Regions from separate parts of the Agaribacter flavus genome, predicted to be linked through region 2. Evidence: predicted binding sites of a transcription regulator. Region 2 holds the regulator's gene; each other region holds the start of a gene.
What was found. Region 2 encodes sigma-54, which starts transcription at its own class of promoters, with help from an activator protein. Its sites were predicted from a motif close to GTTGGCACGNNNNTNGNNT; they were not measured.
Positions count from the first base shown of each region.

Region 1: a site for sigma-54 is predicted at 5,835-5,853, ahead of glnA (glutamate--ammonia ligase). Genes of this name have one in related genera too.
Region 3: a site for sigma-54 is predicted at 3,856-3,874, ahead of ACFOHL_RS16510 (LiaF domain-containing protein). Genes of this name have one in related genera too.

Region 1 covers NZ_JBHRSW010000049.1:54,914-65,786, reverse strand. Annotated here, with positions in the region: gene ACFOHL_RS17085 (ATP-binding protein) at 1-912, shown strand, start outside; gene glnG (nitrogen regulation protein NR(I)) at 959-2,374, opposite strand; gene glnL (nitrogen regulation protein NR(II)) at 2,367-3,452, opposite strand; gene ACFOHL_RS17070 (DUF4124 domain-containing protein) at 3,588-4,091, opposite strand; gene glnA (glutamate--ammonia ligase) at 4,198-5,607, opposite strand; gene typA (translational GTPase TypA) at 6,213-8,042, shown strand; gene ACFOHL_RS17055 (MalY/PatB family protein) at 8,197-9,324, shown strand; gene ACFOHL_RS17050 (divergent polysaccharide deacetylase family protein) at 9,496-10,233, shown strand; gene ACFOHL_RS17045 (MerC domain-containing protein) at 10,474-10,873, shown strand, end outside.
Region 2 covers NZ_JBHRSW010000008.1:44,573-55,445, reverse strand. Annotated here, with positions in the region: gene arcB (aerobic respiration two-component sensor histidine kinase ArcB) at 1-1,323, shown strand, start outside; gene mgtE (magnesium transporter) at 1,401-2,762, opposite strand; gene ACFOHL_RS06790 (HPr family phosphocarrier protein) at 2,840-3,112, opposite strand; gene rapZ (RNase adapter RapZ) at 3,114-3,983, opposite strand; gene ptsN (PTS IIA-like nitrogen regulatory protein PtsN) at 4,015-4,458, opposite strand; gene hpf (ribosome hibernation promoting factor) at 4,466-4,753, opposite strand; gene ACFOHL_RS06770 (RNA polymerase factor sigma-54) at 4,780-6,297, opposite strand; gene lptB (LPS export ABC transporter ATP-binding protein) at 6,374-7,102, opposite strand; gene lptA (lipopolysaccharide transport periplasmic protein LptA) at 7,099-7,707, opposite strand; gene lptC (LPS export ABC transporter periplasmic protein LptC) at 7,679-8,236, opposite strand; gene kdsC (3-deoxy-manno-octulosonate-8-phosphatase KdsC) at 8,240-8,794, opposite strand; gene ACFOHL_RS06745 (KpsF/GutQ family sugar-phosphate isomerase) at 8,794-9,753, opposite strand; gene ACFOHL_RS06740 (calcium/sodium antiporter) at 9,759-10,715, opposite strand.
Region 3 covers NZ_JBHRSW010000047.1:182,431-193,303, forward strand. Annotated here, with positions in the region: gene ACFOHL_RS16490 (hypothetical protein) at 67-225, shown strand; gene recG (ATP-dependent DNA helicase RecG) at 309-2,384, shown strand; gene ACFOHL_RS16500 (class I SAM-dependent methyltransferase) at 2,377-3,207, shown strand; gene ACFOHL_RS16505 (peroxiredoxin) at 3,209-3,682, shown strand; gene ACFOHL_RS16510 (LiaF domain-containing protein) at 3,949-4,605, shown strand; gene ACFOHL_RS16515 (hypothetical protein) at 4,720-5,436, shown strand; gene ACFOHL_RS16520 (LamG-like jellyroll fold domain-containing protein) at 5,454-7,127, opposite strand; gene ACFOHL_RS16525 (sigma-70 family RNA polymerase sigma factor) at 7,117-7,641, opposite strand; gene fucP (L-fucose:H+ symporter permease) at 7,634-8,965, opposite strand; gene ACFOHL_RS16535 (DUF1552 domain-containing protein) at 8,995-10,368, opposite strand; gene ACFOHL_RS16540 (DUF1592 domain-containing protein) at 10,368-10,873, opposite strand, start outside.

The sequences.
Region 1 (10,873 bases), on a different contig from region 2:
GCTCTACTCTTGTTATTTAGGTTTTTTACCGCGCCTCTTAAACGCCTGAGTGATGACATGGATCGTTTTCGCAACAATGGTTTTGATTTGACTGGATCTGGGATAAAGCTTTTGCCATGGCGTAACGAATCAAGAAACGAAATTCAGCGTTTAGGTTTTGCTTTTAATGAAATGCTTAAACACATCGACAAACAGTGGCAGCAAATTAAGACAAATGATAATCAACGACGGGCCTTACTTGCAGACTTGAGCCATGATTTGCGTACGCCACTCGCTAATTTGCAGGGTTACGTTGAAACCTTATCTTTAAAAGATAAGCAATTGGATGAGAAAGACCGAGCACATTTCATTCAAATTTGCATGAAAAATTTACGTAATTTGAAGCGTTTAATTGACCAAATATTTGAATTGGCTTACTTAGAAAGCGGCCATATTAAAATGAAACTGGAAGTATTCCAGCTAGCCGAGTTGTTACATGACATTGCGGCTAAGTTTAAGATGAAGGCAGAAGCAAAAAATATCGAATTGTCAGTGTCATTACAACAAGCTGGTGGTTTTGTAAAAGCCGATATAGAAAAGGTCGAACGGGTACTATCGAACTTAATTGAAAATGCGATTAGACATACGCCTGAAAACGGTAAAATAACGCTCGAAGTCACTGGGAAGGCAGATAGGTTAGTAGTCAGTGTAGCTGATACAGGTGTGGGTATTTCGTCTGAAGAAATTGGCAAAATCTTTGATGCAAGGTATCAAGCGAGCAATACCGAGCGGGACGCAACAACCCATGTTGGTTTAGGCTTAGCGATTAGCCAGAAATTGATTGCCCTATTTGACTCAAAATTAGAGGTAAGCAGTGAACTCGGTTGTGGTACTAAGTTTTCGTTTTGTTTACAAACAGTAGAGCCTCGTTAGAGGCTCTGCTTTTTCTACCCTAGGGTATATTAGAACAAACTAACCTTCAGTCGTGACTAAAGTTTAGTTCTTTTAGCTTTCTAGTCAGAGTATTTCTTCCCCAACCCAGCCGTTTCGCCGCCTCTTGCTTGTGGCCTTGTGTATGCTTTAGTGCGCAGCTCAATAACACTTTTTCAAAGTCATATTGCGCAGCATCTAAAATGTCATTTCGCCCTGAGAGTAATTGTTTATCAGCCCAATTTGCGAGCAATACAGTCCAATCATCGTTGATCACTGATTGTTTTACTTCAGTTGCAGAAAGCATATGTAGTTCAGGTGGTAGATCGTCTACAAGAATTTCTTGCCCACTTGCCATCACGGTTAACCATCGGCATGTATTTTCGAGTTGACGTACGTTCCCAGGCCATGCGACATCCATCAGTTTTTCTTCTGCGGCTTTTGACAACTGTTTACTCTCTACGCCTAACTCTTTTGAAGCCTTCGCCAAAAAGTGTTTTGCTAATAAAGGTATGTCCTCACGGCGCTCGTTTAGGCTGGGCAGATGAATTTTTATTACGTTTAATCGATGGTACAAATCCTCTCTAAACTTACCATCTTCCACTCTTTTTTCTAAGTCTTGGTGAGTCGCGGCTATGATTCGAACGTCTACTTTAACTGGCTGATGACCGCCAACACGATAGAATTGACCATCTGCCAACACTCTAAGTAGACGGGTTTGTACATCGATCGGCATGTCACCTATTTCGTCCAAGAATAATGTACCGCCATCCGCTTGTTCAAACCTACCCTGCCGAGCATTTTGCGCGCCGGTAAACGCCCCTTTTTCATGCCCAAATAGCTCTGATTCAATCAAATCGGCCGGAATAGCAGCCATGTTCAGTGCGATAAACGTTTCGTCACTTCTTGGGCTATGTTTGTGCAATGCTTGTGCAACAAGCTCTTTACCTGTTCCAGATTGACCATTTATTAAAACACTGATCGAAGAACGTGAAAGGCGACCTACTGCACGAAAAACCTCTTGCATGGCAGGTGCTTCACCAATGATCTCTGTATTTGATACTCGGGATTCTTGCTGTTTTAACTGGCTTGTCTCCCGAGCATGCTCTAACGCACGTTTTGTAAGTGATACGGCTTCGTCTATATCGAAAGGTTTGGGTAAGTATTCGAAAGCTCCTCCCTTGTATGCCTTTACCGCACTATCAAGGTCAGAATGTGCAGTCATAATAATAATGGGCAGATCTGGATAGTGCTCATGAATTTCTTGCAGTAGCGTCATACCGTCCATTTCTGGCATTCTTACATCTGATATTACGACTTGTGGTGCATTACCACTTTGAATTTGGAGTAATAAATCTTCGGCGTTTGAAAAACTCATGCAGCCGATATCTGCTACTTTTAATGCCTTTTCTAACACCCAACGAATTGAGCTATCGTCATCAACAACCCATACTGGTTCATTCATTGTTTGCGTCCTTTTTTGTTATTGGTATGTAGATCGTAAACTCCGTGTATCCTGGGAAACTTTCTAAGTCTATTTTTCCGTCATGGTGATCAGTCAAAGTTTGTGCAATAGATAAGCCTAAGCCACTGCCATTTTTTTTGCTTGTCACCATTGGATAAAACAAGGTGTCTCTTAATTCTCTTGGTATGCCGGGGCCGTTATCTATGACACTGATTAGTGCGCATAAAGCATGGCGTTTTCCATTGATAACTGAACTTCTCTCTATTCTCGTTTTCAAGCGAATAGTGGGTTTTTCAATATGAGCGTCTTTTAATGCTTGACTCGCATTACGAACAATATTTAGTAGCGCTTGTTGCAACATATCCGGATCGGCGTAGACATCCGGTATTGAAGGATCATAGTCACGAATCACACGAATAGAATATGATTGATCCGCTGCAATGACTGAGCGCACTTTTTCAATCACTTCATGTAAATTGCAATAGCCTTTTTGAGGAAGGGTGTTAGGGCCCAATAGTCGGTCAACTAAACCGCGTAATCTATCTGCCTGCTCCATAATCATTTGAGTAAATTCTTGCTGCTCTCGTGTTGGCAATTGGCGGTTGAGCAGTTGTGCCGCGCCGCGAATACCTCCCAAAGGGTTTTTGATTTCGTGGGCAAGACCGCGTATTAATTCTCTTGCAGCGACCTGTTGCGCGTATTGTTGTGTTTCTTGGCTTATTTTTCTTTGCTTATCTACCGGCATTATCTCAAGCAGTAAATATTCTTTTTGTTCAACTCTAAAAATATTTGCCTGAAGATCCACCAAGATACAACGTCCGTCCTTGAAGCAAAGCTGCAATTCAGCTTCTGAAAATTCTTCGCCCTTGGAAAATGCCCTTTCAAAACGCCGTAAATCCAAATGTTCTTGGAGAAAAAACTCGTCAAAGGTTTTTTCTTGAATTTGACTCAAGCCGGTTTCAAAAACATTCAGCGCTGCTTCATTGACGTACACGATATTGAATTCCTCATCGAGCACGAGCAAAGCATTTGTCATTGATTGAAAAATGGTTTCCAGTAGGAGTGGTGTATTCCCCAAAATAAACTCCGGCCTAAGTGATGATTCGCACAAAAATAGTGCATAAACTAGTTGGTAACGCGATAAAACAGATTCTTTACTCTACCTTTATCGGCAACTATTGCAATCTAAGCCCTTGTTTGCAAAAGGTATCCCTTAATTAGGGCGATTGATAATTGAGGTGCGGTGCAGGTAAAGTACTCTTGGGCTGGTAGATGCAATAACCTTGCCTGTGTTATCAGTGAATGTAATTTGATAGCTGTGTTCACCACGGTCTACGTTATCTAGTTGGAATTGACCGGTGGGAGATCGATAAGTTTTGTCCCCCATCAGTAAATTATACATACCACTGATTTGAGGCTCTAAGGAAGCGGTGATACTTACTTTTCCCAAATTGTTGCGAATAGTCGCGCCGTCAGATGGTTTTGACACTGACAAACGGTATGATTTCTTCTTTATTGATGGTTTTTCTTGGATTGGGTGAATGGTTTGTGCAGGAATAGTGGTCGCGTTGCTTTTGAGTTTGACTTCGATTGCACCAGGTATGGGTTTATCTGAATAAGTGATGCTGCCATCTGCATTTACTATTTTATATATTTTTGCGTTTGCAAGGCTTGCAAACAAACATAAACACATAAACGATAACACTCTCGGTAGCATATGCGTATACCCAAACAGACTGACAACTCTATGCTATCCAATACTACATAAATGGGAAGCATAAAAAAAGCCTGCTTAATGCAGGCTTTTTATACTTGGGTATTTATTAAACGCTGTAGTACATGTCAAACTCAACAGGGTGAGTCGTCATGTTAACTTTTTCGACTTCTTCAGACTTAAGTTCGATATAAGCATCGATCATGTCGTCTGACATAACGCCGCCAGCAGTCAAGAATTCACGGTCAGCATCAAGTGCTTCAAGTGCTTGTTCTAATGAGCTAGCTACTGTCGGAATAGAAGCGGCTTCTTCAGCTGGTAAGTCATACAGATCCTTATCAGCAGCGTCACCAGGGTGAATTTTGTTTTTGATACCATCGATACCAGCCATAAGCATCGCAGTAAATGCTAAATATGGGTTAGCTGTTGGGTCAGGGAAGCGCACTTCGATACGGCGAGCTTTGTCACTCGTAACATAAGGAATACGAATAGATGCACTGCGGTTACGAGCTGAGTAAGCAAGCATTACTGGAGCTTCAAAACCAGGCACTAAACGCTTATAAGAGTTAGTTGATGCATTCGCAAAAGCATTGATAGCACGAGCATGCTTGATGATTCCGCCAATGTAATAAAGTGCTTCTTCAGAAAGACCAGCGTACTTGTCGCCAGCAAAGATGTTTTTGCCGTCTTTGCCAATTGATTGGTGACAGTGCATACCAGAACCGTTGTCTCCAACTAATGGCTTAGGCATAAATGTTGCGCTCTTGCCGTAACCATGAGCGACATTGTGAATTACATACTTATAAATTTGAATTTCGTCTGCTTTCTTAACTAGTGTGTTGAACTGACAAGCAATTTCATTTTGGCCAGCCGTCGCTACTTCGTGGTGATGCGCTTCAACAACCAAGCCCATTTCTTCCATTACAAGACACATTGCTGCACGCATATCGTGCGCTGAATCTACAGGTGGTACTGGGAAATATCCGCCTTTCACGCTAGGGCGGTGTCCCATGTTACCGCCTTCGTAATCAGAGCCCGAGTTCCATTTTGCTTCCTCAGAATCAATGGCATAAAAAGAACCAGCCATATCGGTGTGGAACTTGACGTCGTCAAATAGGAAGAATTCTGGCTCAGGTCCGAATAAGATTGTGTCACCGATACCTGTGGACTTAAGGTATTCTTCTGCACGTTTTGCGACAGAGCGAGGGTCGCGATCGTAGCCTTGCATTGTAGATGGTTCAACCACATCACAACGGATATTCACTTGGGTTTCTTCTGCGAACGGGTCAACAACGGCACTCTCAGGATCAGGCATAAGGATCATGTCTGATTCGTTGATCCCTTTCCAACCAGCAATAGACGAACCGTCAAACATTTTTCCTTCTTCGAAAAACTCTTCATCTACTAGCCCTGCAGGGATAGAAACGTGTTGCTCTTTACCTTTTGTGTCGGTGAAACGTAAATCTACAAACTTAGCTTCGCTTTCTGTGATAAGCGCTAAAGCTGACTCAATTGACATATAGTTCTCCAGTTTTAAGTCCGTTGTGTGATAGGTATTTAGATAAATTACAAAATTTACCTGAAAACGAAAATGTTGGTCGTTGTAATGGTTGTTGCCAACACTTAAGTATGACCATATCCGCCAGTCATAATCAAGCTCCCTTGATACATTTGCATGTTACGGGAGTATCATTAACAACTCATGTAACAACCCATATAACCCGATTGCGGAATTAACTTGGGTTAAAGCCATTATCATGCCAATCGGTATTAATACTTAAGAGTATGTTTTAAAAAAAGAATATCCTTAAAAGGGTGAGATGTTGATGTAGCGTTGAATTATAATGGTGCAAAAAGCATGGGTGTTGCACAAAATTGGTGATGCATCAATTTATTTGGACTTGTGTTAACAGCTTGTTAAGTTATTAATGCCTTCGTGCAGCCTAACTTTATTTATTGAATAAAACGCTCAAAAATCCATGGATACGCATAGCCTAATTCACAATAAGTCTGTACAATCCGCCGCCAATTAGGTTTCTCTCGTAAGCATGAGCATATCCCCTTCTATATCTAACTGAAGGCAGATTCGCTTTTGTACCTTACGAGTTATTACAGAGAGTATTTATGTCTTCAAGCATCGCTAATTTGCGCAATATTGCCATTATTGCACACGTTGACCATGGTAAAACGACCTTGGTTGATAAGCTCCTACAACAATCTGGTACTTTACAAACACGTGGCGACAACGAAGAGCGTGTGATGGACTCCAATGATATCGAGAAAGAACGCGGTATTACGATTCTGGCAAAAAACACGGCCATTAACTATGGCGACTATCGGATCAACATTGTAGACACGCCTGGACACGCTGATTTCGGTGGAGAAGTTGAGCGTGTAATGTCTATGGCGGACTCAGTCTTGTTGCTAGTTGATGCGCAAGAAGGTCCAATGCCACAGACCCGTTTTGTGACACAAAAAGCCTTTGCCCAAGGTCTTAAACCGATTGTAGTTGTGAACAAAATTGATAAGCCAGGTGCTCGTCCAGATTGGGTGATCGACCAAGTGTTTGACTTGTTTGACAACCTCGGTGCGACAGATGATCAACTTGATTTTCAAGTGGTTTATGCGTCTGCTTTGAACGGTTGGGCTTCGCATGATGCTGAAGTCTCTGGTACAGACATGACTCCCTTATTTGAGATGATTATTGAGCAAGTAGCGGCACCGGATGCGGATGCTGATGGCCCTTTACAAATGCAGATCTCTCAGTTGGATTACAACAGCTATTTGGGCGTGATTGGTGTAGGTAGAATTAAGCGCGGGTCAATTAAGATCAATCAACAAGTGACAGTCGTGAATGCTGCCGGTGAAAAGCGAAATGGCAAAGTGGGTAAAGTACTCGGTTATCTGGGCTTAGACCGCCATGACGTAGAACAAGCAAGTGCAGGCGATATTGTCGCAATTACAGGTTTAGGCGAGCTAAAAATATCCGATACTGTATGTGATTTAAATACTGTCGAAGCCTTACCTGCGCTCTCTGTGGATGAACCAACCGTAACGATGACTTTTCAAGTCAATACTTCACCTTTCTCGGGTAAAGAAGGTAAGTATGTAACCTCTCGAAATATTCTTGATAGGCTGAATGCTGAGCTTGTACATAATGTGGCACTTAGAGTAGAGGAAACTGAAGACCCAGACAAATTTAGAGTGTCAGGTCGCGGTGAACTTCACTTGGGTATATTGATCGAAAATATGCGTCGAGAAGGTTATGAATTAGCAGTTTCTCGTCCAGAAGTTATTCTCAAAGAAGAAGATGGACAGCTGCTAGAACCCTATGAAACCTTAACCATTGATTGTGAGGAAGAGCACCAAGGCTCTATCATGGAGCAGCTTGGAATACGCAAAGCCGAACTCACCAACATGTCTCCAGATGGTAAAGGGCGCACTAGAATGGATTTCATGATCCCAAGTAGAGGCTTGATAGGCTTTCAAACAGAGTTTATGACACTGACTTCTGGTTCTGGTTTACTTTACCACACATTTGATCACTATGGTCCGCACAAAGGGGGCACGATTGGTCAGCGTAAAAATGGTGTTCTGATTGCCAATGCAACAGGGAAGGCTTTGACCAATGCTCTGTTTAATCTGCAGGATCGCGGTCGTTTGTTTATTGGTCATGGTGTGGAAGTGTACGAAGGGATGGTTATCGGTATTCACAGTCGTGACAACGATTTAACTGTTAATGCACTAAAAGGCAAACAGCTAACGAACGTGCGTGCATCTGGTACTGACGAAGCACAGAGCTTAGTCCCGCCCATCATTATGACTTTAGAGCAAGCACTTGAGTTTATCGATGACGATGAACTAGTAGAAGTTACGCCTGAAAGTATTCGTATTCGTAAAAAGCTGCTTACAGAAAGTGATCGTAAGCGGGCTTCAAGAACGAAAAAAGACTAGACCTCTAAGTGGCATAGTTAAATTTTATTGAGTGTAACCACAGCTCTGAATAAGGCGAGGTAGTTTATCTCGCCTTTTTTATATCTTTATGACACTACCGTATACCTTTTACCAATGCTATATTTGGCGCAAATCAATCAACTAGAGTCATCTTTTGTACAATTTCGATACACTTACTGATAGAAGTCCAACACATGCTTTTAAGTGGGAACGATATAAAGGTAAAGATATCATTCCAACTTGGGTTGCAGACACCGAGTTTTCAAGTCCACAGCCGATCATCGACGCCCTTGTTAAACGGAGTCAGCATGGACTGTTTGGTTACACCTTACCCAAAGAATATACACCTGCTACAGATGCCATCATCGATTGGTGCAAAAAACAATATGATTGGCATATTGAAGCGGATTGGATCGTCTGGACTCCGGGTGTTGTGCCTGCTTTTAATATGGCATGTAAAGGTTTTGCAAGTGATCAAAGCAGTATTATTGTGCAAACTCCCAATTACCCCCCATTGTTGGCTGCCCCTCAAATCAATGGGAAAGCGCGGCTTGAGGTATCTACTGTATTCGTAGACGGGCGTTGGACCCTAGACTTCGATGCACTAGAGGCGCATGCAGCCAAGCCGCATACCAGTTTGTTTATCTTATGCAACCCAATGAATCCGGTTGGTACGGTTTTAAACAAAGAAGAGTTGACGAGAATTGCGAATATATGCACCGCAAATGGCGTGACAGTATGTAGTGATGAGATCCATTGTGATTTGATCCTTGACGATGTTCGTCATATTCCTGCAGGGAAAATTCCAAGCCTTGAAGATCAATCCATCACTTTAATGGCGGCAAGTAAAACCTTTAATGTCGCGGGCTTGGGCACGTCATTTGCCATTATCCCTAATGCAAAAATCCGTCGTCAGTTTGTCAATGCAGGTGCTGGTATTGTACCGTGGGTCACGGTTATGGGATTAGTCGCGACTGAAGTTGCGTTTACTCAGTGTCAGGATTGGCTGAACGCTCAGCTTGATTATTTACGAGCAAACAGAGATTACTTGGTTGAAGCAATAAATAATATTGACGGCTTGTCTTGTGTTGCGCCTGAAGCGACGTTTCTGCTTTGGGTTGATGCCAGTGGTTTGGGAGTGAGTGATACTCAAAAGTGGTGTGAAGACAGAGGCGTTGGCCCCTCTCCGGGGAGAGATTTTGGACAAGCAAATTTTTTCCGAATTAACTATGGCTGCCCAAGAAGCATGCTTGAAAGTATTGTAGAAAGATTGTCAAAGTAGATCGTTCAGTCAAATAGGTGCAATTATTGCAGAACACTGTTATTCTAAATTCGCGAGCGTCATAAAAATAACAGTGTGCTAAAACCTATTCAGCTCAAACTTTTTTTATCAATGGTATTTGTATTTTTGTCCATAACTTTGTTTAGCCCAAGTTTAGCGGCTAAGAATAAGGTGCAAATAGCCATTATTATTGACGACATTGGAGCGAAAGCGTCCGATGCGGTTGCTTTTTCTCTACCCAAAGATGTTACCTTTTCAATACTACCTCATACTGAGTTTTCAACTCGGTTTTCTTACTTCGCAGCCGAACAAAACCGCGAAGTCATGTTGCACATGCCTATGGAATCGCTAAACGGCGAAAATTTAGGTGAGGGGGCGATATTGGCGAATATGTATCCGAGTGAAGTAGAAGGCGCGATTGTTGATGCATTGCAAACTGTTCCTCATGCTGTTGGGATGAACAACCACATGGGGAGTAAGTTAACGCAAATGACTCTGCAAATGAAAAGCGTCATGACAGTATTGCAAGCAGCCAACTTATTTTTTATTGATAGTCGAACAACGCGCTTTACGAAAGCAAGTCTCTTAGCTGAACAGTTTGGAGTAAAAGCAGCCAGAAGGCATATCTTTTTGGATCATTACCAAACTACTCACTTTTTACAGAAACAGTTTCAAGCTCTTATCTTTGAAGCAAGGAAGCGCGGAAAAGCTATTGGTATTGCGCACCCTTACCCCGTAACCCTCACTTTTTTAAATGAAAATCTAGCTAAACTGCCAGAAGACATTGAGCTGGTGACTGTCAGTAAGTTTTTAAGAGAAAAAAACAAATTTAGACTGAATCCAAGATTAGCCTCCGCATCACGTAACTTTGATAGCGGAGCACCACAGTCTCTCAGTTTACCGAATTAGTCACCCTACAAGTACTGCTAAACTAGAGTGCGGGTGTATTTTTGCCGATTTCGCAATCAAAAAGCAGCAAGCATAAACGGCTTCTCGATCTATAAAAACTAGGCGTAATAATATTTCTACTTACTCAGGTATAATGTTACACTATAACATCCGTCACGAGTAAATGTGACATTGACTAATTTAGCGCTTAGGTAAACGACATTGCGACAACTAAAATCTTCTGATCTTACTGTAGAGGAGCTGGCCGAGGAAAATTCTCAAACCTCAGTCGGCACTGGCGATTCTGGCCGTTTGGACAAGCTGGGAGTGTGGATCTCTGGTTTATGTGCTGTTCATTGTCTTGCTTTACCCCTGTTGTTACCGATTGCGCCTGTCATTGCGTCAAGCTTTTTTGCCGAGCATTGGTTTGAACGCGTGATTTTGTCACTGTCGGTCGTTATCGGTTTTGCCGCTATGTTTATTGGTTTTCACCAATACCATAGACAACTTTACCCTTTATATTCTCTTGCAGCTGGTGCATTAATATATTGGAACAAAGATGCTTTAGGGCATGAGCTTGAGCCATTTACGGTTACAGTCGGCGCCGCGTTAATTATCGGCGCACACGTGCTCAATTTGCGTTTGTGTCGTCAGTGTAAAG
Region 2 (10,873 bases):
GATAAGTTAGATCGAGACAAAGTCGAAATTCAATTGAAAACGGTTAATTCTGCTAACTTTATCAATGAAATTGCTTCAATAATCCGCTTACTTGCGGCTGATAAAAACTTGAACTTTGAGCACACTATTGTTGAGCCTTTACCCCTTGCTTTTGAAGCCGATGGGACACGCCTACGCCAAGTACTATGGAATATGCTGTACAACGCGGTCAAGTTTACTCAGAAAGGTATGGTAAGTTTGACCGTTTCTGCAGAACAAAGCTCAGCATCACTAGCGACAATGAAATTTACAATAAGAGACACAGGCATCGGTATACCGAAAGAAGACCTAGATAAAATTTTTGCCATGTATTACCAAGTGCAACGTGATGATTTCCAGTCCGCAACGGGTACGGGTATTGGCTTGGCCATATGCAAGCAGATGGTTGACAAGATGGGTGGCGATATCAAGGTCAATAGTGAACTTAATGTGGGAACCTGCTTTGAAATAACGCTACCAGTTACTGTTTCAGAGCAACGACGAGAGTCAGAAGAGCTTAAAGTGTCCGGACTCAATATATTGTTGGTTGAAGATATTGAGCTAAATGTCATGGTTGCAAAAGCTCTGTTGGAAAAACTGGGGCAAAAAGTCAGTGTTGCAATGACTGGTCAAGCGGCAATTGATATGGTCAAAGAGTATGATTATGATCTTATCTTACTTGATATACAGTTGCCCGATATGACCGGTTTTGATGTAGCAAGAACCTTACTTGAGGAAGATTTGGTATTACACACACCGATCGTAGCGCTCACTGCAAACGTGATCAAGACTCGCGAGGAGTATTTGCAAAACGGCATGGATGACGTAATAGCGAAACCGATAAAGAAAAGTCGAGTAATTAAAGTCTTCAATGAATTGTTTGCTGAGGACTATCTTTCTCAACAAACGCCCGTTATCGCAGATGAAGTGGCAATTAAAGAATCCGCGCCTCAAGTTATTGACTCAGAGTTGTTGACCATGTTGATTGATACCATCGGAGACACCATGGTCTTTGCTAGTTTGAATGTGTTTCAGGAAAAGATTCCGGAATACATGGAATTGTTGAAGGACTCACTGACTGCGGAGGACAAAGATGAGGTGTGCTCGCAAGCTCATAAAATAAAGGGAGCAGCTGGATCTGTTGGTCTGTCTAGGGTGCAAGCAACTGCAAATCATATTCAACAAGGTGATCATCCAGCATGGTGGGAGAATGTGCATGAATGGGTTGAGCAGCTCGAAATGGCGATAAGCCAAGATGTTGAAGTGTTGACGATTTGGTTAAAAGAGCAGCAAATAGACGATTAGTGTTTTTGCTGTCGGCGCAGTCAACTAAAATTTACTAAGAGGCACGCAATCAACCGTAGCTGCACGATTTATCTTTTTTATATTAAGAACACAGTTGCTGTGCCTAAAAATGCAAATATACCCACAACATCCGTGATTGTAGTCAAGATGACACTACCTGCTAATGCCGGATCGATTTTTAGTTTTTTCATTATTATGGGTAATGTAGCACCGGATAATCCGGCTGCAATCATATTCATCATCATAGCAAAAGCAATGACTCCACCCAGAACAAAATCCTGTTTCCATAGCGCAATCACGCTAGCAATAAGGATTGACCAAATCAGGCCATTTAAAAAGCCAATAGCTAACTCTTTTCTCACGAGCCAAAGGGAGTTACTTGTACTCACATGGCCCAAAGCCATGCCGCGTATAACCAAAGTCAAGGTTTGATTACCTGCCACCCCTCCCATGCTTGGTACTATCGTATTGAGTATGGCGAGTACGGCTAATTGACTGAGTGTGGTTTCAAAAAGATCACTGACTGCTGCGGCCAGTAAAGCGGTAATTAAATTAACACCCAGCCAAACCGATCTGCGTTTTGTACTTTGACCAACGGGGGCAAAGGTGTCCTCTTCGTCATCTAAACCTGCCATACTCATCATCGAGTGTTCGGCATCTTCACGAATAATATCTACAACGTCATCGATGGTTATTCTACCCACTAGTTTGTTTTCTTCATCAATGACGGGGGCAGAGAGCCAATTGTATCGCTCAAACATTTTCGCTACGTCGCTTTCCGCCATATCGACGTTCAGTGCTTCAGGCTCATCATCCATAATTTCATGCACGTTAACGTCTGGGTGACTGGTGAGTAGTCGAGACACTGATACTGTACCCAACAAAAGATCCTGTCGGTTGACGACATATAGCGTATCTGTGTTTTCGGGCAATTCAGCTTTTAATCGCAAGTAACGCAACACTACATCGACGCTGACGTCAGCGCGCAAAGTAATGGTGTCGGTATTCATGATGAAGCCAGCGGTATCTTCACCGTAAGAAAGTGCTTTTTCCGCACGTACTCTATCCTGCGCGTCCATTGACGCGAGAATAGATTGCAGTACATCCTCTGGCAGTGTACTGAGTGTCTCTGCCAAGTCGTCGGTATCCATATCCTCTAGCGCGTCTACGACGCTAGATGGAACCATTTTACTGATTATCCCGTTACGGACGTCTTCTGAAAGTTCTTCTAGAACATCACCATGAAAATCTGCATCGAGGAGCTGCCATAATTCTTGACGTGTTTTTGCTGGGCTAGATTCAAGTAAAAGGGCAACATCACTGGCGGGAAGTTCGAGTAACATTTTTCGAACACGCACAAAAGCACCTGCGTTAAGACGATAGGCGATAGCGTTCAGTCTTTCTTGCGTGTTGGTGATAAGTTCTGCGACTTCAGACATAGAAACCCTTTCTTTTCCCTTATCTGAGTATACCACCGAATCGGTGACAATTGTGTGAATCTTTGATTTTTAAGAATTTATTCGTCTTCGTCAAACTTATTTTCAATCAGTTTTACGACTGCATCCATGGCAGACTGTGCATCATCACCCGAGCACACGATATCAACGGTTTTACCTTGCGAGCTTTCAAGCATCATCAATGCTAATACACTGTTTGCGGGTGCTTGATTGTCATCTTGGATAAGTAGTATTTCGGCAGAATGCTGGTTAGCTAGTTGAACAAGCTTTGTCGCTGCCCTAGCATGTAAACCCAGTTTATTGACTATTGTTACCGAGCGTTCAAGCTTCATACTATTTGTTCTCAAGTTCTTGTTTGACACGTTTCAGTTCACGGTGTTTTATTTGCACGTCACCATGACTCGCTTTGAAAGCTTCTGATAAGCTTTGCGCAACAAACACTGAGCGATGCTGCCCACCAGTGCAGCCAATTGATATGGTCACATAGCTGCGGTTGTTGCGTTCTAGGTGCGGCAACCACGTTGCGATAAAATTTTGGACTTGCCAAATAAACTTCATCACTAAGGGTTGTCCAGACAAAAATACTTCAACAGGTCCGTCCAAGCCTGTTAGGGGACGAAGATCGGGATCCCAATGGGGGTTGGGTAAAAACCTCACATCAAAAACATAGTCTGAATCTTTGGGTAAGCCATATTTAAAACCAAAAGATTCGAATACAATGACCAAATCAGCCGTTTTCTTTCCTAGTACTCTCTCCCTAACTAGCTCCGCCAGTTCATGTATGGATAGCTGATCCGTATTAATTTTTAAATCGGCTTTTTCTGCGACGGGCCTTAATATTTCTTGTTCAGTTAAGATGGCATCCGTAAGTGAGTTACTCAATTTAAATAGCGGATGAAGGCGCCGAGTTTCGCTGTAGCGCTTAATTAATACGTCATCACTTGCGTCGAGGTATATTATCGTGATTTCGCAAAAATCAGGTAAATAGTCGAGTACTTCGCTCACTTCTTTCTGCGCACGAGGCAAATTTCGAACGTCAATACTGACTGCTACTTGTTCGTGTTCATCTGAAATAGCACTAACTAGTGTGGGCAGTAAATGAACAGGAATGTTGTCGACACAGTAGTATCCGAGGTCTTCGAGTGAGCGTAATGCTATTGATTTTCCTGAGCCTGATCTTCCGCTGATGATAAGTAGTTTCACTGATAACCTCTCGCTTGGATTGGGTAAGTTACTAAGCTAGCGCTGCCACAATCTCATTTTTATTTTGTGCGCGTCGAATCGCTTTCACAATTGATTTGTCACTGAGTTTTTGTGCAATTCCCGACAAGGCGCGTAAATGGGAATCTGCTTGTTCTTTGGGTACAAGTAATGCGAAAAAAATATCAACAGGTTGATTGTCTATGGCGTCAAAATCAATAGCATGGTCACTGGTAACAATGATAGCAATAACATTTGAGATACCCTCTATTCGCCCGTGAGGGATGGCAATTCCGTTTCCAATGCCGGTACTCCCCATGCGCTCTCTGCAGAGTAAGCTATTGAGCACGTCTACTTGATTGAGCGAGGGGTGCTGCTTAATAGCAATTTCGCTAATAATTTCAAAAATTTTCTTTTTGCTTTGGCATTCGACCGAACATTGCGTTCGGTCGAGCGAGATTATGTCAGAAATGATCATATTTGACTTAGTGTCGTTTTAGTTTCTCTTTATGCTTAATAACTTGTCGGTCTAACTTGTCAATCAAGCCGTCGATTGCTGCGTACATATCAGTATGCTCCGAATTTGCAAATATTTCACCTCCGCTTATGTGTAAGGTTGCTTCAGCTTTTTGGCTTAGCTTTTCCACATTCAAAATTACATGAACGTTGTTGATGTGGTCAAAGTGGCGTTCCAGCTTTTCAAACTTAGTGTCGACGTAATTACGCAGTGAATCTGTAATGTCTACGTGATGACCAGTTAAGTTAATTTGCATAATGCTAGGTCCTCTTTAGATTGAGTCTAGATAAGACTTTTACGTTGGTTGGAAGGGGGAATGTTTAACGATTCCCTATATTTTGCGATTGTTCGCCGAGCAACTTTAATTCCTTGATCGGCAAGCAATTGGGCAATCTTACTATCACTGAGGGGTTTAGCCGGTGGTTCATCGGCAATGAGCTTTTTGATAAGCGCGCGAATTGCTGTGGACGAGGCATTTTCGCCGGAGTCTGTCGCCACGTGGCTTGAGAAAAAGTACTTTAATTCAAATATCCCCCTGGGAGTATGCATATACTTCTGCGTCGTTACACGCGATATTGTTGATTCATGCATATCTACCATTTCTGCCACATCATTTAATACCATGGGTATCATTTTTTCTGGGCCTTTTTCAAAAAACTCTTTCTGTCTGGACACAATACAATGTGACACTTTGAGTAGGGTTTCATTTCTACTCTCCAGACTTTTAATAAACCACTTTGCTTCTTGTAAATGTGACTTAATAAATTGTGAATCGTTCTGATTTTTTGAAGTTTTTGCTATTTGAGCGTAGGTTTCGTTCACCGCAAGGGCTGGTAAGGCATCGTTGTTCAGTTCCACCATCCAGATACCTTTGTTTTTATATACATTGACATCTGGTACAATGTATTCAGGCTCTTTAGTTGAGATAGCGCTACCTGGTCGAGGATTCAAGGTTTTTAGTAAGCGCATCACCTCTTTTAACTGCTCTTCCTTTAACTTGGTTTTACGCATCAGAGTGCGATAATCCTTGCTCCCCAATAACTCTGCATACTCTTTAATCAAGTCTTTCGCTTCTTCTAGCCATGGCGTACCTTGAGCAAATTGCTTGAGTTGAATAAGCAGGCATTCTTGCACGTTTCTCGCACCTGAGCCGATAGGATCAAGTAATTGAATACGTTTTAGTACGCACTCTACTTCTTCGATTTCTACTTCTTCGTTGTCGAGTGACTCAACTATTTCTTCACAAGAACTTGTTAAGTACCCTGATTCATCAATCGAGTCTATAATGGCTATCGCAATACTTTTATCTACTTCTGTGAAATGGCTCATCTGTACTTGCCAAAACAAGTGATCCTGAATGGAGTCGGTCGTCTCGCCTTGAAAAACAAAATCTTCATCAGGGTTACTTCCGATCATTTTTACCGGCGCTGAGCTGGAGCCAAGATACTCGTCCCACGAACTGTCAATGGGAAGATCATTGGGTAAATCACCATTTTGAAGTGCATCGTGACTGTCTACCGCATCTTCCATACTGACAGATGTATCTGATGAGGCATTGGTTTCCCCATTGGTTTGCGTTTCTGCATTACTGCCGGTAGAACTGTCGTCACCTTTGCTATTAGTCGCATCATTTTGCTCAAAATTTGCTTCGGACAGTTCAAGGAGAGGGTTGGATTCTAGCGCCTCTTGAATTTCTTGTTGGAGGTCAAGCGTAGATAGCTGCAACAGTTTGATAGCCTGTTGAAGCTGGGGTGTCATGGTAAGTTGTTGACTAAATTTTAACTGTAACGAGGGTTTCATTACTTTCCTTTTTTTACATCTAAGCCGAAATTACATCTGGTTACAGAACAATAATTTAAAGCTACCATGCAAAGACCTACATCGAAAATTGTTCGCCAAGATACACGTCTCTAACTTCTTGGTTTGATAATACATCATCTGCACTACCTGAGGCTATTAGAGAACCATGGCTAACGATGTATGCGGTTTCACAAACGTCTAGTGTTTCTTTCACATTGTGGTCTGTGATCAGCACACCAATGCCACGATCTTTTAACTGATATATAATCTTCTTTATATCACTAACAGAAATTGGGTCAACACCTGCGAAGGGTTCATCGAGCAAAATAAATTTGGGGTTTGCTGCTAAAGCTCTCGCTATCTCTACTCTTCGCCTTTCTCCACCAGATAAACTCATGCCTAAATTATTGCGAATATGATTGATGTTGAAGTCGTCCAATAATTCGTCAGCTTGCTGTTCTCGTTGTTGGTTACTCAACTCTTTTCGCGTTTGCAATATGGCCATTAAGTTTTCAAATACAGTTAATTTTCGAAAAATAGAAGCCTCTTGTGGTAAATACCCGATACCATGCCGCGCGCGTTCGTGCATAGGCAATAATGACAGATCATTTTGGTCGATGGATATTTCCCCCTTATCGAGCTGCACAAGACCGACTATCATGTAAAAGGTAGTTGTTTTACCAGCTCCATTCGGGCCAAGCAATCCGACTATTTGCCCTGTAGACACTTCAATGCTTACATCACGTACTACTTGTCTGGATTTATACGATTTTGCGAGGTTTTTAGCACAAAGCGTACTACTCATTTTTCATTGCCTTTGTCTTCGCTATTGTCAAAATCGCCTACGCTAATGACAGTACTGACCGTTTTTTCACTGTTTCCATCTGTGCTTGCGATGATTTTTTGTTCAGTCATGTTGTATGCAATACTATCAGCGGAGACTGTAGAGTCATTTTGAGAAATTTGCGCGTTACCCGTCAGGCTGATCTCGCGTGTCGCCACGTCATATTTTATAGAACTTGCTCGCGCGGATACTAAACTACCATCTTCTAGTTTTTGTTGATATGTGGCTGCTTGACCAATAGCTGAGATGACTTCTTTGCCCTTGCCAGCAGCAGCATTCATTTCTACTCTATCAGCAGTTATTTTTAGGCTGCCCTGTAAAATCAATACCTCGTCCACAAGGACTGATGTTTTGCTTTTGCCGTTGAGCAACTGGTTTCGAGAACGAATTTTAATCGTCTGCTGAAAGTCTGTTGCAATATTGTGTTGCGTTTCCTCTGAGTCTGATTGCTCGTCAGCTTCTTGCGCGACTGCGGCGGTAAAAACAGCGAAAAGTAAGGCAGAAAGGGCTACCTTACTAGTTGTTTTTATGCAGTATCTATTGCGGAAAATACTGGCTTTGAACATGTTGCTTTAACTCGTATTGTTGTGTGGCTAAATTACCTTGGATACCAATGCTTTTCACTGAGTAATTGTCACCGAAAATTTCTACTTCTTGATCCGAAAATAAGGTCTTTTGGTCGAGGTTTATTTCTATGTACTCTGTTTGTATCTGCTTGACGAATTCAGTGGTATTTAAGTTGATAATTTTTACATTGTGTTCTAATTGAATTCTACTGCTGCCGTATAATGTGCCTTCTTCAGCGGTAATACGCCAAGGTTCGCCAGATTCAAGAAACACAGTATATACCGGATTGTCAAAAACCATAAACCCTAGTTGCTGATAATGCTCCATTTTGTCAGCAGACACTTGATGACTGAGTAATCCTTCGTCATCATAAAGCTTACTGTCCAAATTAATAGCTTCATACGTTGGGGTCATCGACAACTCACTGTCAGTTTGACTGGGGGGCTGTTCGTCATCGTATATAATGAACAAGTAAAGACCTAAGACGACAGAGAAAACGAAAGCGACACTCCAACCGACTCTATTCATAGGCTATACGCTCGCACTGTGTTGCTTGTATAAGGCTCCGCGAGCCATTAATATCAAATCGCAAAACTCTCTCACTGCGCCACGACCGCCTGCAAGCGAGGTAACAAAATCTGCTTGACCCAATATATAAGGATGGGCATCGTTGACAGCAACTTTTATCCCACTGTTGTCAAATAGCCCAATATCGGGCATATCATCACCGATACTTGCAACGGATGATTTTGTGCAATTTAATTCGGTCATAATAGCTCTGATGGCTTGGCTTTTATTTTCCTGCCCTTGTACTATGTAATTGACGTTTAGAGAGCGCATTCGCTGTTCAACGATATTTGACTGTCGACCCGTGATAACGGCAACTTTGACACCTTCACTTATCACTGCTTTGATACCATAACCATCTTTGGTATTGAATGCTTTTAGCTCTTCACCGCTATTGCCCATGAATACATAGCCGTCTGACAATACACCGTCGACATCAAGTACCAAGAGTTTTAAATCTTTACAGGCTGTTAAAATATGTGAAGGCACTTTTCCATATAATGTGTCGACTGTATTCATTAGATAACGCCTGTTTGTAAAAGCATGTGCATATTTAATGCGCCAACAGGTTTACCTACTTCATTGGTTACTATTAGAGCATTGACTCGTTTTTCTTGCATCATGTTCACTGCGTCCATGGCAAGTGCACTAGCGGGAATAGTGTAGCCAGGAGTTGTCATTACATCTTCAACGGCAACGGTATGCAAATCTACTTGTTTATCGAGAGTCCTGCGTAAATCGCCGTCAGTAAATACACCTATCATCACATCATCTTTTACTATTGATGTTAAGCCTAGGCCTTTTGATGATATTTCGAATAAGGCTGTTGAGAGCACATCATCGTACTGCGACACAGGTACTGCTGCACCCGTTACCATGACATCGGCTACGGAGAGCAACAAGCGTTTTCCTAACGAGCCTCCTGGGTGAGAAAAGGCAAAGTCTTCTTGTGTAAAACCTTTAGATTCAAGCAATGCGATTGCTAACGCATCGCCTAACACAAGTGTTGCTGTGGTACTGGTTGTCGGCGCTAAACCAAGTGAACAGGCTTCATTCTTAATGTTTAAATCCAAACTAATATCCGCAAATTTAGCTAGGTTGCTATGCTTATTATTGGTAATAGCCAGTATCGGGATTTTTAATCGCTTTATAGATGGCAGTATGTTGAGAAGCTCAGAGGTTTCACCACTGCTTGAAATCGCGACTACTACATCCTCAGTGCCAAGCATGCCTAAATCACCATGATTTGCTTCAGCTGGGTGCATAAAAAATGAGGGCGTGCCCGTGCTTGCCAATGTCGCGGCAATTTTATTGCCGATATGCCCCGACTTTCCCATACCGGTCACCACGACTTTGCCTTTGCATCTTTGTAGTAAGGTACATGCTTCTGAAAAGTCTTCATTTAGAGACTGACTCAATTCGATAAGGGCATTTACTTGGTTTTCAAAGGTACGCCTTGCGGATTCTAGATAGCTCATTGTTCTCACATGAATAAGAAGTATTGGTAAGCGAGAAAGCTAATAACAAAAATGCTACCTTCGATTCTTGATATTCGCCTTGAACCGCGAATATTGAAGCAAAAAATGAATAGCAGCACAGTTAAACCCAGCATGATCATGGAGTCTCTACTTGAAGCTGAGCCGTCAATTTCCGAAGGCATTATCAAACCAGGCATGGCTAATACAGCTAACAGGTTAAATATGTTTGAGCCGATAATGTTACCAAGTGCTAAGTCGTCTTCTCCTTTTAGTACTCCGGCTATACTGGCAGCCAACTCCGGTAAGCTAGTACCTATGGCAATAATTGTTAGACCAATCACCAAATCACTAATCCCAAAATATTTTGCGATAAAAACGGCAGAGTCGACGAGAAAGTTAGCACTTAAGGGGAGAAGTATCAGTCCGACTACCACCCAAAAAACCGCTGCTTGGGTACTAACGCCACTCGGTACTTCGTCTTCAGTTTCAGCTATGAGCGGATCGCCTTTGTCCACTTTAAATGATAGCAGTGCCATCCCAGCGATGACTAAAACGAACAAGGTGATAAGTACAATGCCTTCGATTCGAGAAAGGTAGCTATCATCAATAAAGTAAACGGCCAACAATGAAATAAGCAAGAGAACAGGTAATTCTCTTTTTAAGGTAGTGGATGATACAAGTAAAGGTTTAATAATAGCTGTGAAGCCCAATACTAAAGCAATGTTCGTGATATTGGAGCCGAGGGCGTTACCTACTGCCGTATCTGTTTTACCCGCTAACGAAGCTGTCGCGCTGACTACAATTTCTGGCGCTGAAGAGCCCATTGCAACAATAGTTAGGCCAATAAGCATAGGTGAAACACCTATATTCTTTGCCAGCGCAGAAGCACCATAAACAAATCTATCAGCACTCCAACTTAGTACTAATAACCCAATAAAGAAAATGACAAGATTTGTTATCACGTTTTTTGACTATTTTAAGTATGACTTACCAATTACGTCTAAATATGTTCTAACTAGTAGAAATTCAAGTTAGACAAGCACTTCTTTGAGCTTAACACAAGTTTTGCTGTTGTGATGTCGTTTTTCCGTGCTTTTATAAATGAACGCTTTTTTTGTAA
Region 3 (10,873 bases), on a different contig from region 2:
GAGATGCAAGCAATGGCAATCACTGTTTAGGCTAATTTGAGTTTTAAAGGAAATGAGTAAAATCGTATGCTGTATATTTTTGGAGGCTTGCCCGCAACAGGAAAGACAGAACTTTCAAAATTTTTGGCATCATCAATGGGCGCAGCGCATATTCGCATCATTTTAGATACGGCTGGTAAAACGCCAGAGCAGAGTAAGCAAGAACTTAGTGAGTTACTGCGCTAAAGCCCACCCAAAAAACAGGGATGTCCGCAGTGCAATTGTTTGTTACTCTTTAGCCATGAAAATAATAATACACAAACCTTGCTATGCGCTCATTAGCTGATACCCCTCTTACTACCCTAAAAGGGGTGGGAGCAAAGGTTGCCGAAAAGTTAGCGCGACTGGGCTTACGAACTTTACAAGACATGGTGTTTCACTTGCCATCGCGGTATGAGGACCGAACGCGCTTGTATCCGATTGCTGATTTACATGCGTATTTACATGTTTCTGTGCAAGGCGAAGTGATGAGTGCAGACATAAAATACGGCCGTAAACGTATGCTAGTGGTGAAGTTAAGTGATGGTACAGGGAGTATTAGTCTGCGATTTTTTCACTTTTCTGCCGCTCAGTTAAAGGGCTTTGTTACAGGTACTACGATTCGTGCTTTTGGTGAGGTACGCACCGGTCCATCTGGTTTAGAGATGATGCACCCAGAGTACAAGTCAGTAGAAGATGGCAGTATCGGGGGAATGGAAGAAACCCTTACCCCCGTTTATCCAAGTACAGAAGGCGTCAATCAGACTACCTTACGAAAGCTCGCAAAACAGGCACTTGAGCAGCTTCAAAAAGGCGCTTTAACTGATTTGCTACCTGCTGGCTTGTACGACAATCAATTGTCACTCAACGAGGCTTTACAACTCGTACACCAACCCAGTCCTGATGTAGATATGGACACCTTGACTGAAGGTAAACACCCTGCACAGCAGCGCCTGATCATAGAAGAATTGTTAGCTCATCACATTAGCATGCTAAAAGTACGCGCGCAGAGTAAGCAAGACCCCGGCATTGCCATTCATGTGGATGAAGGCGCTAAGCAACAATTTTTGGCTACTCTGCCCTTTACCCCAACTGGGGCTCAACAGAGAGTGGTGCAGGAAATTGAGTCTGATTTGACCAAACCCTTACCGATGATGCGTTTGGTACAAGGCGACGTTGGTTCGGGTAAAACCTTAGTAGCCGCATTAGCTGCTTTGTCGGTGATTAGTGCGGGGTATCAAGTGGCGTTGATGGCGCCAACTGAATTACTGGCTGAGCAACATGCAAACAATTTTGAAGCTTGGCTTGCCCCCTTAGGTATTAAAGTGGGCTGGCTGGCGGGAAAAGCCAAAGGTAAAACACGAGAAGCAACCTTAGTAGCCTTAGAAAATGGTGAAATAAATATCTTGGTGGGGACGCATGCAATTTTTCAAGAAAATGTGGAGTACCAGCGTTTAGCCCTAGTGATTGTTGATGAGCAACATCGTTTTGGCGTCCATCAGCGCTTGGCTTTGCGCCAAAAAGGGGAGCAACAAGGACAGTTCCCTCATCAACTTATTATGACCGCCACACCTATTCCAAGAACGCTCGCGATGACGGCTTACGCTGATTTAGACACCTCGATTATTGACGAACTTCCCCCAGGTCGAACACCGGTAAAAACAGCCGTGTTGCCCGACACACGCCGTGCGGAGATTATCGAACGCGTAAAACGCGCAGTTTGTCAGGATAAACGGCAAGTCTATTGGGTATGTACCTTGATTGAAGAGTCAGATGTACTGCAATGTCAAGCGGCTGAGGATACCGCGACGAGTTTACGCACTGCTTTGCCCGAGTTGCAGATAGGCTTGGTACACGGTCGTTTAAAAGCGGTAGAAAAGCAGAATATTATGGACGAATTTAAGTGCGGTCGTCTCGACCTATTGGTAGCCACCACGGTAATAGAGGTTGGTGTTGATGTACCCAACGCGAGTTTAATGATCATTGAAAACCCCGAACGTTTAGGTTTGGCGCAGCTGCATCAGTTGAGAGGACGAGTTGGGCGAGGCACTGTAGAGAGTCACTGTGTATTGATGTACTCCAATCCCTTGTCAAAAACCGCGAGCAAGCGTTTGGGTGTGCTAAGGGCGTCTAGCGATGGTTTTTATATTGCTGAAATGGATTTGGAAATACGTGGGCCGGGCGAATTGCTGGGTACTAAACAAACTGGTGTAGCAGATTTAAAAATTGCTGATCTAGTGCGAGATGCGTGGTTAATTGATAACGTTAAAGAGATGGCAAACAAAATGTGGCAAACGCATCATAAGCAAGCGCTACAGCTCGTTGATAGATGGCTGGCGTACCGAGATGATTATAGCAATGCTTAAAGATAAACAAGATCAACCACAAACACTTGAAACTGTCATTCTCGTTGAAGATCTTGGTCGTATCGCCGCGCATGAAAAAGCAAAACTGTTGGCGGAGCAAACGGGGTTTAAGGTTTTTAGCGTAAAACCCAAGCAAAGCAAAAGGCTATACAATAATAAACAGTGGCAGTTGGTTTTTACCGAAAAAGGGTTGGTGTTGCGCTTGTCTAGTGAGCCATCGTGGTCGGATATCTATGTCGATTTTGCTTCCAGCGCTTTAGCCTATCGAAAACAACATGGTGGCGGCCGTAAAGAACCTTTGGCAAAGGCCATCGGTATCAAAGGTAAAGAAGCGCTTACTGTCCTAGATTGTACAGCGGGTATGGGAACGGATAGCTTTGTTATGGCCAGTGTCGGTGCCAGTGTAACGATGATTGAGCGCAGTCCAATTGTCGCCGCCTTGCTGGAGGATGCGGTGGATAGAGCCATGAACGCACAACTAGACGTGGTTGAGCGCATGAATTTGCTCAAAGTAGATGCCATTGAATATTTGCAAACACTTCAAATACAGCCAGACGTGATTTATCTTGATCCGATGTTTCCGCATAAGAAAAAATCAGCTATGGTAAAAAAAGAAATGCAGGCTTTTCAGCAGTTGTTGGGGGCAGATACCGACAGTAGCAAGATGATGGGGCTTGCGCTAGAACGCGCTAGGCAACGAGTAGTGGTAAAAAGACCTAACTATGCTTTGCCAATAGACAATGATAAGAATAGACAGCCAGACATGGCAATAACATCCAAGAAACATCGGTTTGATGTTTATATTAATGAAGGAAGAAACTGAAATGATTGAAGTTGGCGCGACATTACCAGAAGCGACGTTTTCACTGCTTAAAGACGGCGAAATGATAAACCCGCATAGCAACAATTTATTTGCAGGCAAAAAGGTCGTAGTGTTTGCTGTACCGGGTGCGTTTACGCCTACTTGTTCACAAGCGCATTTACCCGGCTACGTTGCATTGGCTGATAAAATTAAGGCAAAGGGAGTGGACGATATTATTTGTTTGTCGGTCAACGACGCGTTTGTTATGGATGCATGGGGTAAATCAGCTAATGCTGAGCATGTAACCATGTTAGCCGACGGCAACGCGCAATTTACACAAGCCATCGGGCTGGATATGGATACTGATAGTTTTGGCGGTATTCGGTCACAGCGTTACAGTATGTTGGTTGATGATGGTACAGTAGTGGCGCTTAATCTTGAAGACCCGGGTCGTTTTGAGGTCAGTGACGCCGAAACGATGCTGAAATCTTTGTAGTCTCCACTCAGTAAACACGGCGGGATTATACGTGGCGATTTCCCACCGTGTTGAGTAAAAAGAGAATGTAGTGCTCGTTTGTTCATATCGCGCTCATTCACCAAAATATCGTGTTTTTCACAAGGTTTCGTTTTATTGAAATTACATAATTCAATAAAAACAATAACTTAATATATGGCACATATGGTGCTTATTAGTGTCATTGAGTAAAGAAAGAACGCCACTTAATGTTTAATTCGTCAATTTGACCAACTAGTGAGGACAACATGTCAGTAATATTAGAAGATCGCCCTATCGAAACTGTGCGTGAAGAAACTATCGATACCCTAATATACAACTACAGCCATGGCATTATTTCTGAGCATGCCTTTGAACGTCGGTTGGATGTCGCAACGGAGAGTAACAGTCATGCTGAAATTGTTGAACAAGTCAAAGATCTTTCTCCTCCTTCTGACGAAGCACTCAAATACCAAAAAGACAAGCAGCTCGGTATCAATTATGCAGCGGCAAGCACTGAAGACGATGCTGAGATGAAAGTGGTAAGCATATTAGGTGGCAATGAACGCAGTGGACGCTGGGTTGTGCCAGCAAAGATGAATGCAGTCGCTGTCTTGGGTGGCGTGGATTTAGACTTTTCTGATGCGGTGTTTACTTCTCAGCGGGTAACATTGAAGGTGTTTTCTTTACTGGGTGGTATAAATACTTATGTGCCTGAAAATGTTAACGTTGTATCGTCGGCTTTTTGCATACTGGGCGGTATTGACAATAAGGCACCGTCTATTGCTGACAAACAAGCGCCTACTATTGTGATCGAAGGTTATGTATTGTTAGGCGGCTTAGATATTAAGATTAAAACAACAATCAAAGAAAAATTTATCGCCTTTGCGCGTCAAATGCGAGAAGTCTTTGATCCAAAAATGTAGTCGCTTGGAGCAGCAATGATGAGAGTGTCTGGAAGAGGAATAACAAAGAACATTCCACCCCTTCACTCCAATATTGCCGTTGTTCCTTTACAAATAAGTTAATCAGGCCAAGCCTTGAAAGCTAGACTCGCTTTTCGATTTGGTTTTTGGCTGTTGAGTGCGAGTACAGTCGCGTTGGTCAGCACACTCCTTGTCTCTCCCTTTTGGCTATACCATCAATTTGATAAAGAGATCCCCATTGCAATCCTCTCTCCCTTTCAAGAAGCAAGTAATCACTATCTCATTACATTAACAAATACCAAAGATTGCACAGTGCAATATTTCCCTATTCATAGTGAACAAATACAAATAGACGCAAGCTTTGTTAAGTGGAAAAGTTGGTTGACGGCACTTGGTGCGGATCCTGTATTTCAGTTTGATAGGCTTTCTGAACGCCGTATCAACCTTACGGAGTTAGAGTCAGAGCAACATTCATCAGGGCGACCCATATCCGGGCGACCTATATCCGGGCGACCCATACCAGCGAGTACACGCCGTTCTTTTGATTTGCGCACAGAGACCGTATTACCTGTTTTTTCTAATCAAGCTTTGGATGGGTCGGGCTCGTTTTTTATTGATTCGCAATATGGTTCGTCTGTGTATGTCACTATTGATAGTCGCTTAAATTACATTTTATACATGAGCGAAGATGGCTTATTTGTTCGCTCCGAACCCAAACCACCTTTGCTAGACAAAGACGGTAACTTGGTCGTGAATATCGACAAAGCTTGTTCAGCCAATAACTCACACTGGCGAAAGTTTTTGTCTTGGCTTAACGCAGGCTTAATTTAACTGATCTCGAGATCAAGTTAATTTAGTGCCAAGGCGCTGATCTCTTTATCTTGCAGTACGCGCGAAAAGACAATGAGCTCGGCCATGCTGCCGTTTAAGTTTCGCAAAGGATTCTTTTCATTAAGGCTATTCCAATTGCCAATTGAGGCTTCACCAATACGCCAAAACTCAGAGGGGTTTTGTAACACAGTCTCTTTAACGCGTTGTCCGTTTATATACATGCTGACTTGCTGCGCTTTATGATCCAAAGTCGTGGCTAAGTGATACCAAGTACCCGAATCAGCAGGCGAGAAAAACGGTGAATAATTGTAGTTTAAATGTTCGCTCTCGGTAGACAGCGTACCCAGAATAAACGTACCGAAACGGTTATTGTGGAAATTACCTAATTGCCAATGTAAATCACCGTCTTTAAAGCCATCAGTCAATAAAAGAGAGTTAAATTGCCTATCTAAGCTATCGATTTTTACCCAAGTGGCAAGGGTAAAACTCTTTAAAGGCTCCTTAATGTCGATTCTTACTCTGTCGGCAGGGTGTTTAAACTCCAGTGCAGATTTGCCCGGCCAAGGCCCCACGTTCCATTTTGCACCTACAATCGCGCCGTCATAGTCGTATGAGCTAGGGGCAATGTTTTTTAATTTTCGGAATTTATTCGCCTCTACTTCAAAATCATAGTAAGCCACTAAGGCCTCGTCTTGAAGAGTTTGTGCTTTGCGCTCTTGCCACTTAGTATGTTTTTCATTGTCTTCAGAGAGTATGAGCGCATCGATTTGCGAAAACTCCTCAAACTTACTTGAATTTGCTGTAGCTTCTGACCAGTCACTGGTATTCGGCGAGAAGAAATTTACCGCGTCACCTTTTTCGATTCGTTGCGCTTCTCCACTTTCGGTTCTAGCCTCTACCAATCCGTCAAACACATGGACTTGTGAATCGCCATTTGCATCAACGCTGACACCAATAGCTGTGCCCAAGTCTACGACTTCAGAGTTAGGGGTATCAATCGTAAAGCCAATGGCAACTGTAGGCACATCGGTCATGACTTTGCCTGTATGAAGTTTTACGCGTTGCTCATCAATAATATCCAGATGCGCGGGCCCCGCTATTTTTAGCAAAGCACCCTGATAAAATTCGAGCTCAAGGAAGCCTTGGTCTATTTTCAACTCGCCTGGGGTAATGGCTTCACCTGAACGAAATGGGCTACCCGGTGCTAATCCAACCGCATTAGCGATAAGCGCAACGCCATCATGGTTTATTTCATTTGCTATTGGTTGACTTAGGGGGTTGTCCGACTTTATTGAACCCATGAAATACGTGATAGTAAGCAGTAGGCAGGCCGCCATGCTGAAACCAGAAATATACCAAGGCGTCTTCGAGCTTTTTGTTGGGGTGTCGTTGGCGCTAACAGCAACACTGGATAAGATCCGCGCTTCAAATGCTTTTTGTTGCTCGCTAATGCGAGTTTTCGCCAGCACATCTTCAACAAAGGTCTCTTGTGCATTTTCTTCGGCAAACACTTGGCTGAGTAAATTATCCATTGCAAGCTGCTTGCGCAATGCGCGCTGGCTGCCGGGTAGCTTGCGACCTAAGTCGATCAACTCCAGTGTCTCGTCTTCATTCAAAGCGCTGTCGACAAGTTTGGATGCGAGTGTGTCAAAGCGTTTTTGCAAATTGTCTTCGTCGTCTTTAGTTTTCATACTCTAGCCTATAATCCACGCAACTCTTTAGCTTTTTGCGTATTCGCATAAGGCTCAGTCGAATTGCGGTGGCAGACATGCCAAAATGCTCTGACAGTGCTTGTGAATTTTGTTCGTTGGAATACTTTTGGGTGATTAAGTCTTTACTTTTGTCTGGGAGTTCCTTGATACACTCTCTCAAAGCATGCAATTCGTTGTCATTTTCGTTAACAAATTGTACCTCACTTTCAAGGTCTTCCAGTAAAAAATAGGTCAGTTGCTCATTCATTATTCTGTACTGACGAGCGCGTTTGCGTAGATCATTTCTGATAACGTTCTTAGCTATACCACAAAGCCAATTCCCAAAGTCCATTTCAAGATCAAAACTGTTTAATTCCCTGTAAGCAATGACAAAAGCCTCTTGCGCCACGTCGTCAACGGCTTCTGATTCGACACCCATACTCCGAATAAACGCACGCACCCGTCCTTGGTGTTGACGTATGAATGCGGTAAATAATACGTTTTGCTTATTCATTTTCCGCGAGTGATTTATGTGAGAACAAAGAAAACAGCAATACCACAGCAAAGCATGTAAGCGGCAGTAAATAGCTCGTATTGACATTGCCCGTGACGTCAATGATCCAGCCTTGAATCGGAACAAGAATTGCGCCGCCTAAGATAGCCATGATAATAAACGAGCCCCCTAGCTTTCTATCTTCACCCACGCCGGTTAATCCCAAGCCATAAATAGTCGGGAACATTAACGACATACAAGGAAAACAGGCAAGCAATGCGTATGTGCCCAAGTTACCACCAGCAAACACGGCTACAATGATGAGGGCAATTGCAATGGCAGCCATGATACTTAATAAACGACTGGGGCTAATGATACTCATCAAGCCGGTACATATAAAACGGAAAGCAGTATACACGCACAAACCATAAAAAACGTACTCCCCCGCTTGTGCTTCATTATTTACGGCGCTGTGATTATCCATGATAAATTTAATTGCGTAAGTCCACACACCTATTTGGCAGCCAACATAGAAAAACTGAGCCACGACTGCAAACTTCCATCGTTTATTTTGTTTTAAACGATTGAAAGCGGCTTTTAGTTCGCCAAAGTTATCGCTTGCGTGTCCCTTAGGAAAGCGCACAAAAAATATAATGGCAGCCAACAAAAATGCGACTAAGGCAACAATCAAGTAGGCAGTGACAACATTGCCAAGCTCTTGACTTTGAATGGCACTGAGCTCTTGTGCCGACATCAATGCTCGTTCTGCTTCCGTGGCATCATTCAGCCCTTTAAGTATTACTTCTTTACCTAAGAAAACGCCCATCAATACACCAATGGGGTTAAATGCCTGAGCTAAGTTAATACGTTGTGTACCGCTCGCTTCTGGGCCCATCGACATGATGTAAGGCGCGGCAACGGTTTCTAAAATCGCACAACCTGATGCAAACACATAAAATGCTAATAGGAAAAACTCAAAACTCATTGCTTGGCTTGCGGGGTAACACAAAACCGCACCTAGCGCATAGATAGACAAGCCTATCAGCACGCCATTTTTGTAACTGTACTTTTGGATAAGAAAAGCAGCCGGCAGCGCCATAACAAAATAAGCGCCATAAAAAGCAGATTGTATAAAAGAAGATTGTAGCTGGCTCATACTCAGGACTTTTTGAAAGGCCGGAACCAGTAAATCAGTCATGTTGTTGGCAGCGCCCCAAAGTGCAAAACAGGCTGTTACCAGTATAAACGGCAGCAACATGCCTTTGTGTATCACCGCTGCCTGAGTTGCAGGTTTAGCTGTTTCTCCAGCCATGTTGTCTTGCGTGTCACCTAGCCCTGTTGACATAGTGTTTCCTTTTTCTTATTAGATTGGCTTTATACTGCCAGTGTGTTTGTTTTACCGAAAATCTGCGGCATGTCAGGCTCAACATCATTGCTATCAGAGAATGATGTGGCGGGTACACCGGCAGCATTTAGCATGTTTTTAAATAGATTGGACAAATGCACATCGTCAGAGTACTTGTGATAACTACCGTGTTTTAAGCCCATATTTTTACCCCCAGCCAAGATCAACGGGTAATTCCGCGCATTGTGCGTTGTGCTACAAGCACTGCCATACAGAATTTGCGTATTGTCGAGTAGGGAGCCAAATTCATCATGCGTGTTTTTCATCTGCTCAACAAAATAACTAAAATGACCGGCTAGCCACTGATCATATAGTCCCCATTCTGTCCAATGTCCAGTTGTTTTGTCATGACTAATTGCATGGTGGCCTTTTTTGATCCCCAAAGATAAACGCGGATATGCGTCACCTAAACCCATGCCGTCTTCTCTAGACACCATGTAGGAGACGACTTCTGTCATATCTACTTTAAATGCCAATACAATTAAATCGTACATCGAGCGAATGTAGGCTTGAGGGTCTATTTTGGCGTCCACCATTAGATCAAGGTGGTCAACTGAGAAGTCTTTGAGGGGGATATCTAGCCAAGCCTCGTTGCGTTGTATCTGTTCTTCCAGTGAATTTAATGCGCTCATGTGTTCGTCTAAGCGATACCGGTCGTTTTGCCCTAATTTGCTTTGCAAACGCTTTGAGTCTTCTAATACTAAATCGACGATTTTTTTGCGTCGAACAAGGCTTTTTCGACGTTCGATACTGACGTTTTTACCGTCTTGGGTAAAGTAACGCTCAAAAATTTTACGGTGGTCATGTTCTGAAGGAATAGCTGCGCCACGGCTGTCAAACGACAAGGTGGAGGCACGAGATTTAAACCCGACCCCACCATCAGCAGACAGCACTAGCGAGGGGAAACGGTTATCAATTTTTTTCACGGCAGCGGCGTACTGATCAACAGAGATAGTATTGTTATAGTCGGTGCGAACATCACCGCCTGTTAAAAAGGTGTCTCCAGCAATATGACCGAGTAAACTGCGTGATCGCGGGTGACTTAGGCCGCCAATTATCGAGATGTCGGCGCGATGCGGCTCCATTGACTCAAGTACTTTTGTAAATTGGTAGTTTTCACCCTCTCCATTAGGAAACCAGTGCCAATCCTTATATTCAGAATCTAAACCCGGTAAGCCCACACCGTTTGGTACGTATACAAACGCCATTCTTTTGGGAGGCGTACTTCGCTGTCCAAGTTGTGGCGTAGACGCCATGCATTCTAAATAAGGTAAGCAGGCAGCCACGCCTAGACCTTTTAAAAAGCTGCGGCGATGAAGGCGAAAAGGTTTGACTCGAGCCATTAACTTGCTCCTTTACTATTTAAGAAAGATGGGCTGTTGATGACATGTTTAAATGCGCTTTTCATGCCGTACTCATCTTGTTTAACTTTATTTAAAATTGCTTGAATTTCATCTTCGTCGTGAAAACTCACGTCTTTCCCCAAGGCATAACTAAAGAGGTGTTTGATGAAAGATAAGGCTACTTGGTCTGGTTGTTTTGAGAGCAAATAGGCTTTAATGTCAGATACACCGTCCACTACTGTGCCATCTGGCAACGTTGAACTGGCATCAATGGCAAGTGTTTTATAGTGGCTGCGATACCGACCAACAGCATCATATTTTTCGAACACAACACCAAAGGGATCTATCTTGGCGTGACAATCTCGACAAGATTCTTTATCACGATGTTTTTCAAGCTGTTGTTTTAGCGTGAGCTTTTCAAATCCTGGTGTTTCCGGATCCAAATCAGGTACATTGGGAGGAGGCGGCGGCGGCTCATCACCAAGAATTTTTTCTTTTAACCATA